DNA from 2 places in the Kitasatospora sp. NPDC088264 genome. Region 1 is predicted to be linked to the other one. Evidence: riboswitches for the same ligand, from Rfam matches in the RefSeq annotation. Region 1 holds a riboswitch; the other holds the start of a gene.
The links. Region 1 has a riboswitch for cyclic di-AMP ahead of AB0O82_RS00490 (glycoside hydrolase family 16 protein). Riboswitches for the same ligand answer to the same signal wherever they lie in the genome.
Positions count from the first base shown of each region.

Region 2: another riboswitch for cyclic di-AMP. It lies ahead of AB0O82_RS23480 (transglycosylase family protein); the one in region 1 lies ahead of AB0O82_RS00490 (glycoside hydrolase family 16 protein).

Region 1 covers NZ_JBFBIR010000001.1:119,172-126,951, reverse strand. Annotated here, with positions in the region: gene AB0O82_RS00515 (SDR family oxidoreductase) at 1-503, opposite strand, end outside; gene AB0O82_RS00510 (TetR family transcriptional regulator) at 646-1,290, shown strand; gene AB0O82_RS00505 (alpha/beta hydrolase-fold protein) at 1,485-2,627, shown strand; gene AB0O82_RS00500 (MoaF N-terminal domain-containing protein) at 2,721-3,050, opposite strand; gene AB0O82_RS00495 (lipase) at 3,260-4,597, shown strand; cyclic di-AMP (ydaO/yuaA leader) riboswitch at 4,832-4,998, shown strand; gene AB0O82_RS00490 (glycoside hydrolase family 16 protein) at 5,001-6,335, shown strand; gene AB0O82_RS00485 (hypothetical protein) at 6,355-6,840, opposite strand; gene AB0O82_RS00480 (IclR family transcriptional regulator) at 7,160-7,780, opposite strand, start outside.
Region 2 covers NZ_JBFBIR010000031.1:70,743-78,522, reverse strand. Annotated here, with positions in the region: gene AB0O82_RS23495 (ATP-binding protein) at 1-218, shown strand, start outside; gene AB0O82_RS23490 (DUF397 domain-containing protein) at 598-861, opposite strand; gene AB0O82_RS23485 (hypothetical protein) at 1,421-2,398, shown strand; cyclic di-AMP (ydaO/yuaA leader) riboswitch at 2,833-2,993, shown strand; gene AB0O82_RS23480 (transglycosylase family protein) at 2,980-4,374, shown strand; gene AB0O82_RS23475 (LacI family DNA-binding transcriptional regulator) at 4,484-5,503, opposite strand; gene AB0O82_RS23470 (glycoside hydrolase family 13 protein) at 5,529-7,247, opposite strand; gene AB0O82_RS23465 (carbohydrate ABC transporter permease) at 7,285-7,780, opposite strand, start outside.

The DNA.
Region 1 (7,780 bases):
GTGAAGGACTGGATGCCGCCCTTGGTCGCGGCGTACGCGGCCATGTAGGGGTGGGCGAAGCTCGCCGAGGTGGAGCTGAAGTTGACCACCACGCCCCTGCCACCCGCGAGCAGCGAGGGGAGCGCCTCGCGGGTCATCAGGAAGGTGCCGGTCAGGTTGACCGCGAGGAGCTTGTTCCAGAACTCCAGGCTGGTCTCGTGGGTGTGCGAGGAGCGGAGGATGCCGGCCGCGTTGACCAGGGCGTCCAGCCCGCCGAGGTCCGTGATCGCCGCCGCGACGCCGGTGACGACGGCCGCCTCGTCCGAGATGTCCAGGACCTGGATGGCCAGGCGGTCCGCGGTGCCGTCGGCGGTCGCGCGGTCCAGGGTCGCCTTCAGGCCGTCCTCGTCGACGTCGACGGCGACGACCTTCCCTCCCTCGGCGAGGATCCGGTGCACGGTGGCCTGGCCGATGCCAGAGCCGCCGCCGGTGATCAGGACGTTCCGTCCGCTGAAGCGCTCCATGGTGGTACTCCGTTCGTTCGTTCGTGGCCTCTCGACCTCAAGAGGCACGGTACGCCTTTATGGCATAACGTGCCAATAAGTCCTCCGGGTGTCACTTCGGCGCAACGCGCCACAGTGACACCGGCCCGCGTACGCTGACCCTGTGACCGGACGCCCCACCCTGAATCAGCGCCGCCGCGACGCCACCCGGCTGGACATCGCCCGTACCGCCGCCGCACTCTTCGCCGAGCGCGGGGCCGAGGCGACCACCGCCGAGGAGATCGCCCTCGCGGCCGGCATCTCGCTGCGCACCTTCTACCGGTACTTCTCCGTCAAGGAGGACGCCGTCGCGCCGCTGCTGGCGGCCGGTGGGCGTCGCTGGGTCGACCAGCTCGCCGAGACCCCGGCCGATCTGCCGCTGCGCGAGGCTCTGGAGCGCTCGGCGGTCGCCTCGCTGACCCCGCCCGACGAGGAGGCGGTCGAGGCGATGGAGTGGACGCGAAGCCTGCTGCGCGACCCGCGCCTCGACGGCACGTGGCAGCGCGTCCACGCCGACTCCGAGGAGCGGCTGCGGGCGGTCCTCGCGGCGCGTTGCCCGGGCGGCACCGACCCGCTGGAGATCCGACTGGCCGCCGCTGCGGCGACGGCCGCGATCCGGGTCGCGCTGGAGGAATGGGCCGCCTCGGACGCGCCCACGACCGGCCCGGGCTCCCCGCGGGAGCTCGGTGCGCGCTGCATGCGCGAACTCACGGCGGGGCTGCGGCTCTACGGGCGGGAGGGCTGGGCCCGCCCGGCCGCGAACAGGTGACAGATAACAGCTGACAGATTTCGTTATCTGTTATCTGTTATCTGTTATCTGTCGGCTGTCATCTGTCATCTGTTCCTCCTCCCCGGCCCCGTTAGGGTGGGTGATCGCGCGCCCCGGTGGGGGAACCGGGGTGACCACCTCGGATGTCCTGGACGGAGGGGGCGGGGAGTTCGAGGCGTGGGAGCAAGTAGGACATGGGTCTGACGAGCCACAAGGTGTTGGCGCTGGCCGTATTGATCGCCGTCGTGATGACGGCCGGCACGGTCTGGCTGTGGCCAAGACTCGCCAAGCAGACCTGGCAGGCGGTGCTCGGCCGGATCGGCTCCCTGCTCGCCACCCAGCTCGCGGTGCTGGCCGCGCTCGGCCTGGTGGCGAACAACTACTTCGCCTTCTACAGCAGTTGGGACGACCTGCTGGGCACCGGTGACACCGGCCCGGTGGTGATCCACAACAAGGCGGACGCGTCCGGCCGGCTGCTCGTGGAGACGATCGGCCACGCCTCCGTCAAGGGCGGCGGCGCGATGGGCCGCGAGCCCAGCCAGTCCGGTGAGATCCGCAAGGTGCGGATCGACGGCGCGGCCAGCCGGCTGTCCACCGAGGGGTACGTCTTCCTGCCGCCGCAGTACTTCCAACCGGAGTACGCGCAGCGGCAGTTCCCGGCGGTGATCGTCAGCACCGGCTTCCCCGGGATCGCCGAGAACCTGATCACCCGGTTCAACTACCCGGGCGCAGCGCTCAAGTTGCTCCAGGACGGCAACATGCAGCCGACCGTCATGGTGCTGATGCGCCCCTCGCCGGCCCTGCCGCAGGACACCGAGTGCGAGGACATTCCGGGCGGCGCGCAGTCCGACACGTACTTCACCAAGGACGTCCCTTCAGCGATCCAGGCGAGCTTCCGGGTCTCCTCCGACCCGCAGGCCTGGGCCTTCATGGGCAACTCGACCGGCGGCTACTGCGCCCTCAAGCTGGCCATGCGCCACCCGGACGTCTTTCCGACCGCCGTCGCGCTCTCCGCCTACTACGACGCCGCCGACGACCCGACCACGGGCGACCTGTTCGGCGGCAGCAAGCAGCGTCGTGACGAGGCCAACCTGATGTGGCGGTTGAAGAACCTGCCGCAGCCCAAGGTGTCCGTGCTGCTGGCCGGCACCAAGAAGGGCGACGGCGACTACCGGCGCGACACCGAGGCCTTCGTCGACGCCGTGCAGTCCCCGATGAAGGTCTCCTACAGCATGTTGGAGAACGGCGGCCACAACTTCGAGACCTGGAGCGCGCTGCTGCCGTCCTCGCTGGAGTGGCTGTCCCAGCACCTCAAGGTCCCGAACCAGGCCGCCTGAGCAGACCGTCTGAGCAGACCGTCTGAGCAGGCAGTCTGCCCAGACGGCCTGAGTAAGCCGACGGACAGCGAGGGGGCGCGGGGGCGGTGAGGCTCAGGCCACCCGCTCCAGCGTCCCGGTGTGCAGCTCGCCGACCCGGCCGCCCTCGCCCTCGTACGTCCAGAAGGCGCGTACCGTCAGCCGGCCGAGGTCCATCACGTGGCTGACGGTGATCCCGCTCTCCTCGGTCCAGCTGATGAAGTAGATCTCCGGCGCCACCTCGGCGACGTGCAGCCGCACGTCCTCCCACTGGCCCGCCGACTCGCCGAGGCCCTCCCAGCGCAGCCGCCTGCCGTCGGCCGAGTAGGTGTTGCGGAAGGCCGCGCCGTTGTCGGCCCGGAAGAGGTAGGTGCGGCCGGCGAAGGCGGGCAGGGGCGCGGTCATGGTGGGGCGGTACCTCGTTCCTGTGGGGCCGTGCACGGCGGTCTTGTGCACTGCGGAAGATGTCGGACCTCCAATTTATCCGACCCGGTGAGCCGGGTGGGCGCACCCGTGGACGGTGCGCCACGGCACCGGCCGCCACCGCGCAGGCCGGCGCGGTGTGCGGCGGGCACCTGGGCGCCCGCCGGCGGCCGGTCCTACCGTCCACCCCCATGAGACGCACCCCCACTCCCGTGCGGCACACCCCCACCGCCGTCAGACGCACCCCCACCGCGTTGTCCGCCCTCCTGCTCACCCTCGCCGCGCTGCTCCTCGGCACCCCCACTCCCGCCCAGGCCACCGTCGCCCAGACCGCCACTGCCCAGACCGCCGCCCAGGCGGCCACCGCCCCGCTCGCCCTCGAAGCCGCCTTCCCCGCCCCCGGCAACGGCTGGGCCAAGGTCGAGCGCTACCTCGACACCACCCCCGGCTTCCGTACCGAGCAGTACCCGGCCGACGGCCGCGGCGACCAGGACGGCGCCCGCCGGACGTACTTCGGCGGCACCGGCCAGCCCTCCTCCAGCCGCTTCCTGCTGTACTCGGCGACCGGCTGGGACACCGGTAGCCGTCCGACCCCCGTGCTGCTGGTCCACGGCGCCAACGACAACGCCGACCGCGCCTGGGCGAACCCGGGGGAGAGCGGCACCTGCGGTGCCTCCGCCTGCCCGTCCACCGGCCTCGCCCAGTACCTCGCCGGCACCGGCCACCGGGTGTTCGCCATCGGCTTCGCCCACAAACAGGGCGACAACCTGCTCCAGGCGCAGGCCGTCGGCGACGCCGTCGCGCTGATCCGGGCCCGCCTCGGCGTCCCCCAGGTGGACGTGGTGGCCTGGAGCAAGGGCGAGGTCGCCGCCCGGGCGTACGTGTCCTCGGTGCGCCCGTCCTGGGGGCGGGCCTACGCGGGCGACGTGCGCCGCCTGATCACCCTCGGGGGCCCGAACGGCGGGCTCGACTACGTGTACGCGCACGGCTGGTCGTTCGACCTCGCGAGCTGGCCGGCCTGCGGCGGCACCGCCAACGCGCCGTCCCCGCACCTCTACATGACCTGCTACGGCACCTACACGGCGCAGCCCTGCCTCGGCGTGCTGCCCACCGGCGGCTACGACTGCTACCCGGGCCAGCGCCAGCTGCTCGCCCGCTGGGACGGCCGGTACGGGGTGGACGGCACCGCCCAGGACTGGTGGACCACCTACTACGGCGGCCAGGGCTTCTACACCTCCGGCCAGGGCATCCAGGCGGCGATCGACGCCGGTTCGCTGATCGCGCCGCTGCAACAGGCGGGCGTCCCCGCGTCGGTGCGCACCTATCTGCTCGCGGGCGGGTCCGCCGACATCCCGGGCGTGCTCAACGAGAACCGGGGGCCCAGCGACGGCATCGTGTTCACCGCGAGCGCCCTGGACACCACCGGCATCGCGACGATCGGCGGCACCCGGCTGCTCACCGGCCTCAACCACCTGGAACTCGCCTGGGCACCGGAGGCCGAGAGCCAGGTCGACAACTGGCTCGCTTGACCCGTGGACCGCCGATTCGCCGATTCGCCGATTCGTCGTTCGGCAGCTCGACGGCTCCGCTGATCCGTCCCAACTGATCCACCACGCAGCGTCGTTGATCGACACCACTGTGACCTGTGCGACAACCGGCCCGAGCAGGTTGTCCGTTCACGGACGGCCTGCCTAGCCTGCAACCGTCGTCCGCCCTCGCGGACCCCCGCCGCCGGGACGCCGAGTCCTGTCCACCCGCCGGCCGGCAACCGAGCACCACAGCGGACGGGAGCGGGGGAACCAAGGTCAGCGCCCGGCCCGTACGCTCCCGCGTGCGGGCCGTGGCTAGGGGTGAAGCCGCTTCCACCGGCGGCCGGGCTGCCTCAGCCCGAATCCGACAGCTCACCTCGCAGGCGTCGCAGAGGACACTGCCATGCACCAGCCTGCCCGGCGCCGCGCGCCGCGCCACGCCCGCCCCTCCCACCGGGGCCGCAACGCCGCCCTCGCCGTCACCGGAGCGCTCGCCGTCACCGGCGCCGGACTGCTCGGCCTGCCGGCCGTCTCCGGCGCCCAGGCCGCCACCGCCCCGACCGTCACCCAGGACCGGCTCGCCCCGGCGACCATGGTCGCCAACCAGGCCGCCACCGCCTCGCTGACCCTCCACTCCTCGGCCTGCTTCACCGCGAAGACCGTCGGCGTGGGCGTCCGGAACGCGGCCGGTGCGAACCTCGACTTCCCGGGCAACGCCTCCAATGTGCAGATCTGCCCGAGCGGCCTGTCCTTCACCAGCGGCGCACGCGCCCTGCCGGCCGGGACGTACACCCAGTTCGGCTTCTGGCAGGACCTCGGCGGGGCCTGGCACAACCTGGCCTCGCAGCAGCTGGTGGTCTCCAGCACCCCGGCGCCGACTCCGCCCCCGACCCCGACGCCCACCACGAAGCCGACTCCCGCCCCGACCCCGACTCCCGCCCCGACCCCGACGGCGACCCCCACCGCGAAGCCGACCCCGACGAGCAGCCCGAGCCCGAGCAGCCCGAGCGCCACCGCCAGCCCGTCGGCCGGCACCCCCGCATCCCCGGTCGCCGGCAAGTCGCTGACCTGGTCCGACGAGTTCAACGGCCCGATCAGCTGGGGCTCGCGCTGGGTCGGCGACAAGAGCACCGCGTACAAGTACGGCAACCACAACCCGGACGACAACAAGCTCGACCTGCTGAACAAGAACAACGTCAGCGTCGCGAACGGGGTCGCCACCTTCACCGCCGCGCCCGGCACCACCACGCTGGAGAACGGCAAGCAGGCCTGGAACACCGGCTTCCTGACCACCGAGGGCTCCAGCGAGGGCTTCCAGGTCAGGACCGGCGACTACGCCGAGACCCGGGTCAAGCTGCCGTCCGGCTCCGGCGCCTGGCCGGCCTTCTGGACCTGGAAGAACGGCAACGGGGAGGTCGACTCCTTCGAGTACCACCCCGACAACCCGAACCTGCTGGAGCTGACCAACCACGTCAACCCCGGCAACCCCAAGTACTACACCGACGCCGGCGCCGTCGCGAAGGACCAGTGGGTGACCATCGGCACCTATTACGGCGCCACCTCGGTGGACTGGTACGTCAACGGCGCCAAGGTGTTCTCGGACGGCAAGGGCGTCGGCGCCAACTGGTCGGCGTACCTGATCCTCAACCTGTCGGTCGGCGCGGGGAAGTACCACCCGGCGCCGCAGGGCACCGCCCCGATCACCTTCGCCGCCGACTACGTCCGCGTGTACCGGTAGGGCCTTCGGGGCTTCCGGGTCAGGAACCGGGAGCCGTCTCGACCACCGTGATGTCGAACGGCTGCCGGTTGTTCCCCTCGTCCGGGTCGTCCACGCCGCGCACCGAGACCGAGCCGCCGGTGAGCTTGCCGATCCGCAGGTCCGGGGAGAGGCGCACCGGTACCAGCGCGGTCGCGCTGCGCAGCGGGGGCAGTCCGGCCGGGAAGACACAGCGCACCTGCCGGCCGTTGAGCCGCACCTCGCAGTCCTCGGGGAAGTACGGGCCCACTGGGGAGACCCCGGGAGGCAGCGTCACCAGCACGGTGAACGGTGCGGCGGTGGTGTCCGGGCCGCGGTTGGCGATGAAGGCGTGGACGGTGGTGGTGCCGCCGGGCGGGGCGGCGTCCGGGTCGAGCCGGACCACCTCCAGATCGGAGCGGGACGCCGTGGGGGCTGCCGTGTCCACCGCCGGCCGGGGCTCGGGCCGCCGCAGCGCCCAGGACGGGCCGGCGGTCAGCGTCGCCACCGAACAGCCGGCCGCCATCGCGGCGACGAGCGAGGCCGCGCGGAATCCGCGGAGCCTGCTGGCCTGCCCGGACCCGCCCCGCCTGGACCCGCCCTGCCCGGACCCGCCTCGCATTGTCGAACGCCTGTACGTCATCGTCGTCCACCCTGTCCCGGGGCCCCGGCCGCCCGCGCCGCTGCGGGCCGCGTCCGCACCAGGGTGGCGGAGCCTGCGCCGGGGGCCGGTGCAACCCGCTCGGCGTCCGCCCGAACGGGGGAGCGTACGTACGGGAAGTCGACCGGATCGACTTCCCGTGCGTGAAGCGGGCGGTGGCGACGGGTCAGGGTGCGAGGACCTGCCCCAGCCGGGTCGCGATGTGATGCATCACCGGCACCAGCGAGGACGTGCCGGCCTGCTCCTCCAGGGCCCGGATGCGGGCCTCCGGGCCGGACACCGACAGGGCGGTGGGCGTCGGCGCGCCCGGTACGGCGAGCGCGATGCAGCGGACGCCGATCTCCTGCTCCTGGTCGTCGACCACGTAGCCGCGCTCGCGAGCCTCGGCGAGCTGGTGCAGCAGCTCCTGCGGGTCGGTGACGGTGTACTCGGTGTGCGCGGGCAGCGGGTTGGGGCCCAGGACGGCGCGCGCCTCGTCCTCGGGGAGCTGGGCCAGCAGCGCCTTGCCGACGCCCGTGCAGTGCGGCTGCACCCGTCGGCCGACCTCGGTGAACATCCGCATCGAGCGCCGCGACTGCACCTGCCCGACGTACACCACCTCGCCGCCCTCCAGTACCGCCAGGTTGGCGGTCTCGCCGGTGGCCTCCATGAGTTCGGCCAGGTAGGGGCGGGCCCAGCTGCCGAGCAGCCGGCCGGCCGTCTCGCCGAGGCGGATCAGCCGGGGGCCGAGGGTGTAGCGACGCGCGGTGTCCTGGCGTACATAGCCCTGCTGGACGAGGGTACGAAC
Region 2 (7,780 bases), on a different contig from region 1:
AGGTGGTCTGCGCGGTGAGCGACCCGAGCTGCATCGGCCCGGTCGCCCGGGAGGCGGACTTCGTCGCCGAGTCCGGCCGCGGACTGCACCTGGTGGAGTCCTTCAGCCGCTCCTGGGGTTGGCACCCGCTGGGCAGCGGCAAGGTGGTCTGGGCCCTGTTCGAGGCGGAGCCGGCCACCGGTTCCGAACTCGGTGGACGGCACCGGCGCTCGGCCTAGCGCCAGGCGGCGCGCGGCCGGCCGAGGGAGGCCCCGGGAGGACCGCACCCCGGGCTCCGCGGAGCGGATCGGCGGGCCTGGCACAGGTGCGCCACGGGCTCCGGCCCAGCCCTCAGGGCGATTTCCACGACGATTCCCGGGCCTGTCTCCCGGACGAGCCGGCCGGACCGACGGCCGGGCACCCCGGCGGCCCGACTCCCGTCCACGTCCGGGCCCCCAGCCGTGCGCGGGACCACCCGCCACACCTGCGCGCGGTCGGCCGCGAGAACGGCCGCCACGAGAGCGCCCGCCATGTGGCCCCGGACCGGCCCCGGACAAGACAAAGGCCGTCGCGGTGTCAGCACCCACGACGGCCCCCCGATGGCAGGACGGCGGCCGGTCAGACCGCCAGGTGGTCGAACTCCCCGTCCTTGGCCCCCAGCAGCAGGGCGGCGATCTCGGCCCGGGTGTAGATGAGCGCCGGACCTTCCGGGAAGCGCGAGTTGCGCATCGCCACATCGCCCCCCGGCAGGGCCGCGAACTCGACGCAGTTCCCCTGGGAGTTGCTGTGCAGGCTCTTCTGCCAGACAACCCCCTTGAGGTCGGCGGCCGCCATCCCGTTGTAGGTGTCGTACGAGCCGTACGTGTCCTGCGAGTCGTGCATAGAAATCTCCCGAAGAGCTCCGGAGTGGTCGTCCAGCGCGGCGCTCCCGGCACCCGCCGAACGAACGGACCGGCCCCGTACCGGCCCGGCACAACGCCTCACTTGACGCGATGATAGCTGCTGTGCACGTGCATCAGCACGGGACATTGCAGGTGCACGAGGCCTTTCACCGGCAGTTCTGAACTCTTCACGGACCCTTCTCCTGACGGTACGTAAACGGACATAGCCGAGTGAATCGCCAGATTCTCGATAACCGGCCGTGAGCGATTCCCCGCTGAATGTTGATCTTCAGACGCCCGGAGTCGCGCCTTCGTGACCCTCCGTCAGGCGACCTCCCGGCTGTGAGACATCTCACGCGCCACAGAAGCAACTCGACGCCCCGTCGGACACGTCAGGGCAACCAGCGGTGATCGCTCGAAGGCTGGGTGAGATATGTCCGGATTGCGGGCAAACCGCCCGGACGGACACGACGGGAGCGCGGCGCACCCGCCATGACCACGTGAAACTCGAACGGCAGCCGAATGCAGGCCTGACGGGCCGATGTCCTACGATCTCCGGCATGAGCACCGCAGCCATCCCGGGCGCGCCACTGCCCGTCCGCACTCCAGGCTCCCGTGCGCGGGGGCGCCACCGTCGCCCCGAGCGCCCCGAGATCCCGGCCGGATCCCCGGCCCTGGTGCTCGCCGTGCCCGCGACCGCCGGGCCCGAGTCCCGCTCGGTCGTCGAGGAGCTGCTGTCGATCGTCCGCAGCGAGCAGGGCGACATCCAGACCGCCGTCGGCTACCTCCCGGGCGAAGCCGCCCAGGGCGCCGACAGCGACGACCGCACCGTCGCCGAACTGCTGGCCATGGCCGCCGAGGCCGGCCTGCCCGCGCCGGTCCTGGTGCCGCTGGTACCCGGCCCGCACGGATTCCTGACCGAACTCCACGCCCTCGCCGCCGAGTACGGAGCCCCCGTCACCGACGTGCTCGGCCCGCACCCGCTGCTCGCCGAGGCCGTGCACGTGCGCCTGTCCGAGGCCGGCCTGGCGCGTGCCGACCGGGCCCGGCTGTTCGCCATCGCGACCGCCGCGGACGGCGTCGTGCTGACCACCGTCGGCGGCGAGGAGGCCGCTGCCGCTGCCGGCATCACCGGTGTCCTGCTGGCGGCCCGGCTGGCCGTCCCGGTCGTGCCCGCCGCGCTCGACGTGCCGGGCTCGGTCGCCGCGGCCGTCAACCACCTCAAGGAGACCGGCTCCCAGCGCCCGGCGCTGGCCCCGCTGGTGATCGGGCCGGAGGCCGACTCCGAGCTGCTCGCCACGGCCGCCGAGGAGACCGGCTGCCCGTCCGCGGCGCCGCTGGGCGCCTACCCGACGGTCGGCCAGCTGATCGCCTCCACCTACCTGGCCGCGCTGCCGGCGCCCTCCCCCGAGGCCCTGACGCGGGCCGAGGCCGAGGCGGCGGAGGCCGCCGAGGGCACCCACGCCGACCACTCCGGCCGGGGTGGTCGCGCCGCTCACGCCGCTCACGCCGCCGCCGAGGAGTCGGCCGGCCAGTAGTAGCGGTCACCGCACGTGTGAAGGGCCCGGAACGGCTACGTTCCGGGCCCTTCCCGCTTGTCCCGTAAGGGAGTTAAAGGACGAATAGGTGTGATGTCCGTTCTATCCGCATTTGTTCACCATCGCTCGACGCACCCCCCGACGGCCACAGTGCGGACACGCCGCTCTCCCGACGGGCGGGCCCCCAGGCGACCCGACCCACCGTCACCCGCCTCCTGAAACGCAGACAGTTGCGCGCACCCTTCGCGGCGTTGCCGGAAATCGGTCATTTCCGATCATGACAAGTGAGGGGAACGACCGTTCTCGCCAAACCGTGATGCGCGTCACAGGTGTTTGCAGTTTGAACTTAAGTCTGCTTAACGTGCTCCCCGTTCGTGGCCACACGAACCCAGTTCATCCGCGACGCCGAGTCCTGCCGTCGGATGTCCTGGCAGCGCGAAAACGCACCACGGCAGGAGCGGGGGACCCACAGGTAAGTCGCCCCGGACCGTTCCCCGGAACGATCCAGGGCTAGGGGTGAAGCCGCGCCCACAGCGCGGCCGGGCAACTCCAGCCCGAATCCGACAGCTCACCTCGCAGGCGTGGGAGAGGACTGCGTCTTCATGCTGCCCACCAACGGCACCCGTCTGTCCAGTCGTACCCGACGCGTGATCGCCGCCGTCGGCGTCGCGGGCGTCGGCCTCACCATCCCCTGCCTCACCTCCGGCACCGCCTCCGCCGCCTCCGTCGCCACCTGGGACAAGGTCGCCCAGTGCGAGAGCACCGGCAACTGGAGCATCAACACCGGCAACGGCTTCTACGGCGGCCTGCAGTTCACCTCCAGCACCTGGGCCGCCTTCGGCGGCACCGCCTACGCCCCCCAGGCCAACCAGGCCACCAAGGACCAGCAGATCGCCGTCGCCGAGAAGGTCCTCGCCTCGCAGGGCCCCGGCGCCTGGCCGGTGTGCTCGGTCCAGGCCGGCCTGACCAAGGGCGGCACCCCGGCCGCCGTCGACACCTCGGCCGGCTCGACCACCGGCTCGGCTGCCGGTTCGACCGCCACCAAGCCCGCCGCGAAGCCGGCCGCCCCGGCCGCCAAGCCCGCGCAGACCCAGACCCCGGCCCCGGCCGCGAAGCCCGCCAAGCCGGCCGCACCGGCCCAGGACCAGGCGCAGGCCCCCGCCGACTCCACCAACGGCACCTCGGCCCAGAAGGGCCAGAGCCAGGCCCGGAACAGCGCCCAGCCCCAGGCCGACGACTACACCGTCGCCTCCGGCGACTGGCTGTCCTCGATCGCCGACAAGCACAACCTCCAGGGCGGCTGGCAGCGGCTGTACGAACTCAACCGCGGCACCCTGACCGAGGGCCCGGACTCCATCTACCCGGGCCAGCGCCTCTCGTTCAAGGACGGCGGCCAGGCCCAGCAGTCGGCTCAGGCCGACCGGTCCGGCTCCGGCTCGTCGGCCACGTCCGGCTCGGACTTCACCTGGTTCGACCGCTCGCAGAAGTCCGGCCAGACCTCCAACGGCGCTGTCGCGAGCGCCAAGCCGGCCGCCCAGCCCCAGGCCCCGGCCACCAAGCCGGACTCCAAGCCGGCCGCCCAGGCTCAGACCCCGGCTCAGACCCCGGCCGCCACCGGCAGCATGGCCGCCGCGGTCTCCTTCGCCCAGTCGAAGGTCGGCCAGGCGTACGTCTACGGCGGTACCGGCAACGGCGGCTGGGACTGCTCCGGCCTGACCCAGGCCGCGCTGCGCGCCGCGGGCGTCTCCGTCCCGCGCGTCGCCGCCGACCAGGCCGCCGCCAGCACCCGCGTCTCGCTGGACAGCCTGCAGGCGGGCGACCTGCTGTTCTGGTCCAACAACGGCCAGAACTCCGGCGTCTACCACGTCGCGATCTACATCGGCGGCGGCCAGTACGTCGAGGCCGCCAACCCGAGCTCGGGCGTGCGCCTGCAGACCGTCGCCAACTGGGCGCCGGACTTCGCCGGCCGGGTCTGAGCACGACCGACGGGTGACAGCCGACAACTGACGGCTGACCCGGCACCCTGGCGGCACACAACGGGCCCCGGAGAGCAACTGCTCTCCGGGGCCCGTCCGTTGACCGTCCTCAGCGCGCGCAGGCCCCCGTGGACCCGCGCATGACCAGCTCCGGCTGGAACATGAACTCCCCGCGCTGGACCGCGTTTCCGCCGACCTCCTCCAGCAGCGCGTCCACCGCCGCGGTCGCCATCGCCTCGACCGGCTGGCGGATCGTGGTCAGCGGCGGCTCGGTGAAGGCGATCAGCGGCGAGTCGTCGAAGCCGACCACCGAGACGTCGTGCGGCACCGACAGCCCACGCTGCCGCACCGCCCGGATCGCCCCGAGCGCCATCATGTCGCTGCCGCAGACGATCGCCGTGCAGCCCTTGTCCAGCAGCGCGCCGGCCGCCGCGTGCCCGCCCTCCACGCTGAACAGCGTGTGGTGGACGAGTTCCTCGGCCTCCTCCTGGCTCCGTCCCAGCACCTCGCGCATCGCCGCCGTGAAGCCCTCGATCTTGCGCAGCACCGGCACGTACCGCCGCTGCCCGACCGCCAGCCCGATCCGCTCGTGCCCGAGTTCGGCCAGGTGCTGGACGGCCATCCACATCGCGGCCCGGTCGTCCGGCGAGATGAACGGCGCGTCGATCCGCTCGCTGTAGCCGTTGATCAGCACGAACGGCACCCCTCGCCCGGTCAGCCGGGCGTAGCGGTCGTGGTCGGCGGTGGAGTCGGCGTGCAGCCCGGAGACGAAGACGATGCCCGCCACGCCCCGGTCGACCAGCATCTCGACCAGTTCGTCCTCGGTGGACCCGCCCGGTGTCTGGGTGCACAGCACCGGGGTGTACCCGTGCCGGCTGAGCACCTGCTCGATCACCTGGGCCAGTGCGGGGAAGATCGGGTTGCTCAGCTCCGGCGTGATCAGCCCGATCAGGCCGGCGCTGCGCTGGCGCAGTCGGGTCGGCCGCTCGTAGCCGAGCACGTCGAGCGCCGCCAGCACGGTCTGCCGGGTGGCGGCGGAGACGTTCGCCTTGCCGTTGAGTACGCGGGAGACGGTGGCTTCGCTGACCCCCGCCTGCGCCGCGATGTCTGAGAGTCGCGCCGTAGTCACGGTCCCAGAGCCTATTGCAACCACGTCAGACCGCCCACCAGCCGGTGCTGTCCGGCGCGAGCACCGTCTCGCCGCCGTCGACCACCAGCTCCACCGAGGAGAGCAGCAGCTTTCCGGGCGCCGCTATCCGGACCGGCTCGTCCGTGGCGTTGACGGTGCAGACGAAGGAGCCGCGGCGGAACGTCAGGGTCCCCTCGGGGCCCTCCAGCCACTCCACGGCCGTCCCGGCGCCGAGGTCGTCCTGGGAACGGCGGACGGCGAGCGCGCTGCGGTACAGCTCCAGGGTGGACGCCGGGTCGCCGGTCTGCGCCTCGACGCTCAGCGCGGCCCACTCGGCCGGCTGCGGCAGCCAGGACGGCCCGCCGGCGACCGGGCCGAAGCCGTACGGGGCCTCGGTGCCGGACCACGGGATCGGGACGCGGCAGCCGTCGCGGTAGCCGTCCTGCCCGGCCTTGCGGAAGAACGACGGGTCCTGGCGGACCTCGTCCGGCAGGTCGGTGACGTCCGGCAGACCGAGTTCCTCGCCCTGGTAGATGTACGCGGAGCCGGGCAGCGCGAGCATCAGCAGGGTGGCGGCGCGGGCCCGGCGCAGGCCGAGCTCGCGGTCGCCGGGCGTGCGGATCTGGGTGCCGAGGCCGGGCGGGTTGGCGAAGCGGGTGGCGTGCCGGGTGACGTCGTGGTTGGACAGCACCCAGGTGGTCGGGGCGTCGACCGGGCGCATCGAGTCGAGCGAGACGTCGATCACCTCGCGCAGCGCGGCGGCGTCCCAACCGGTGCCCAGGTACTGGAAGTTGAAGGCCTGGTGCAGCTCATCGGGGCGCACGTAGTTGGCGGTGCGCTGGACGGTCGGGGTCCAGGCCTCGGCGACGCCGATCCGCTGGCCCGGGTACTCGTCGAGGATCTTGCGCCAGCTGCGGTAGATCTCGTGCACGCCGTCCTGGTCGAAGAACGGCATGACGTCGTTGCCGAGCAGCTTGAGCTGGTCGGAGCCGCCGAGGTCGGGCAGGCCGGGGGCCTTCACCAGGCCGTGGGCGACGTCGATGCGGAAGCCGTCGACACCCATGTCGAGCCAGAACCGCAGGATCGAGCGGAACTCGTCGGCGACGGCCCGGTTCTCCCAGTTGAAGTCGGGCTGCTCGGGGGCGAACAGGTGCAGGTACCAGTCGCCGGGGGTGCCGTCCGGGTTCTCGCTGCGCGTCCAGGCCGGGCCGCCGAAGATGGACTCCCAGTCGTTGGGCGGCAGTTCGCCGTTCTCGCCCTTGCCGGGGCGGAAGTGGTACCGCTCGCGCAGCGGGGACTCGGGGCCCTCGCGCAGGGCGCGCTGGAACCACTCGTGCTGGTCCGAGGAGTGGTTCGGGACGAGGTCGACGATGATCCGCAGCCCCAGCTGGTGGGCGTCCCGGATGAGCGCGTCGGCGTCCAGCAGGCTGCCGAACATCGGGTCCACGGCGCGGTAGTCGGCGACGTCGTAGCCCGCGTCCGCCTGCGGCGAGGCGTAGAACGGCGACAGCCAGACCGCGTCCACGCCGAGGTCGCGCAGGTACGGCAGGCGGCTGCGGATGCCGGGCAGGTCACCCATGCCGTCGCCGTTGGAGTCGGCGAAGCTGCGCGGGTACACCTGGTAGATGACCGCGTCCCGCCACCAGCCTCTGGACGCGCCGCCAGTCGCAGGAGCCGGGGTGACCGCCTCGTGGGCGGCGGCGTCGGCGGCAGGCCGGGAGGTGTCGGCCAGGTTCTGGGTCATGGACGGTATCCCTTGGGGACTAGAGGAGCGAGGAGCGTTACGACTTGGAGGCACCGGCGGTCAGACCGGTGACCAGGTGACGCTGCACCAGGTAGAAGAAGGCTGCCGACGGGATCGCGATCAGCACGGCGGTCGCGGCCATCAGGTTCCACTGGGCGTCGTGCTCGCTGACGAAGGTCTGCAGGCCCACGGCCAGCGTGTACTTGTCGGAGCTGAGCATGAAGGTGGAGGCGAACGGCACCTCGGCCCAGTACGTGAGGAAGGAGTAGAAGGCGGCCACCGCCAGACCCGGGCGGGCGAGCGGCAGCACCAGCCGCCAGAAGGTGCCGAACGGGCTGAGCCCGTCGACCCGGCCGGCCTCGTCGATCTCCACCGGGATGGTGTCGAAGTAGCCCTTCAGCAGCCACGCGCAGTACGGCACGGTGGTGGTCGAGTAGACCAGGATCAGGCCCAGGTAGCTGTCCAGCAGGCCGAGGTCGGAGAGCATCGTGTACATCGGCACGATCAGCACCGCGATCGGGAACATCTGGGTG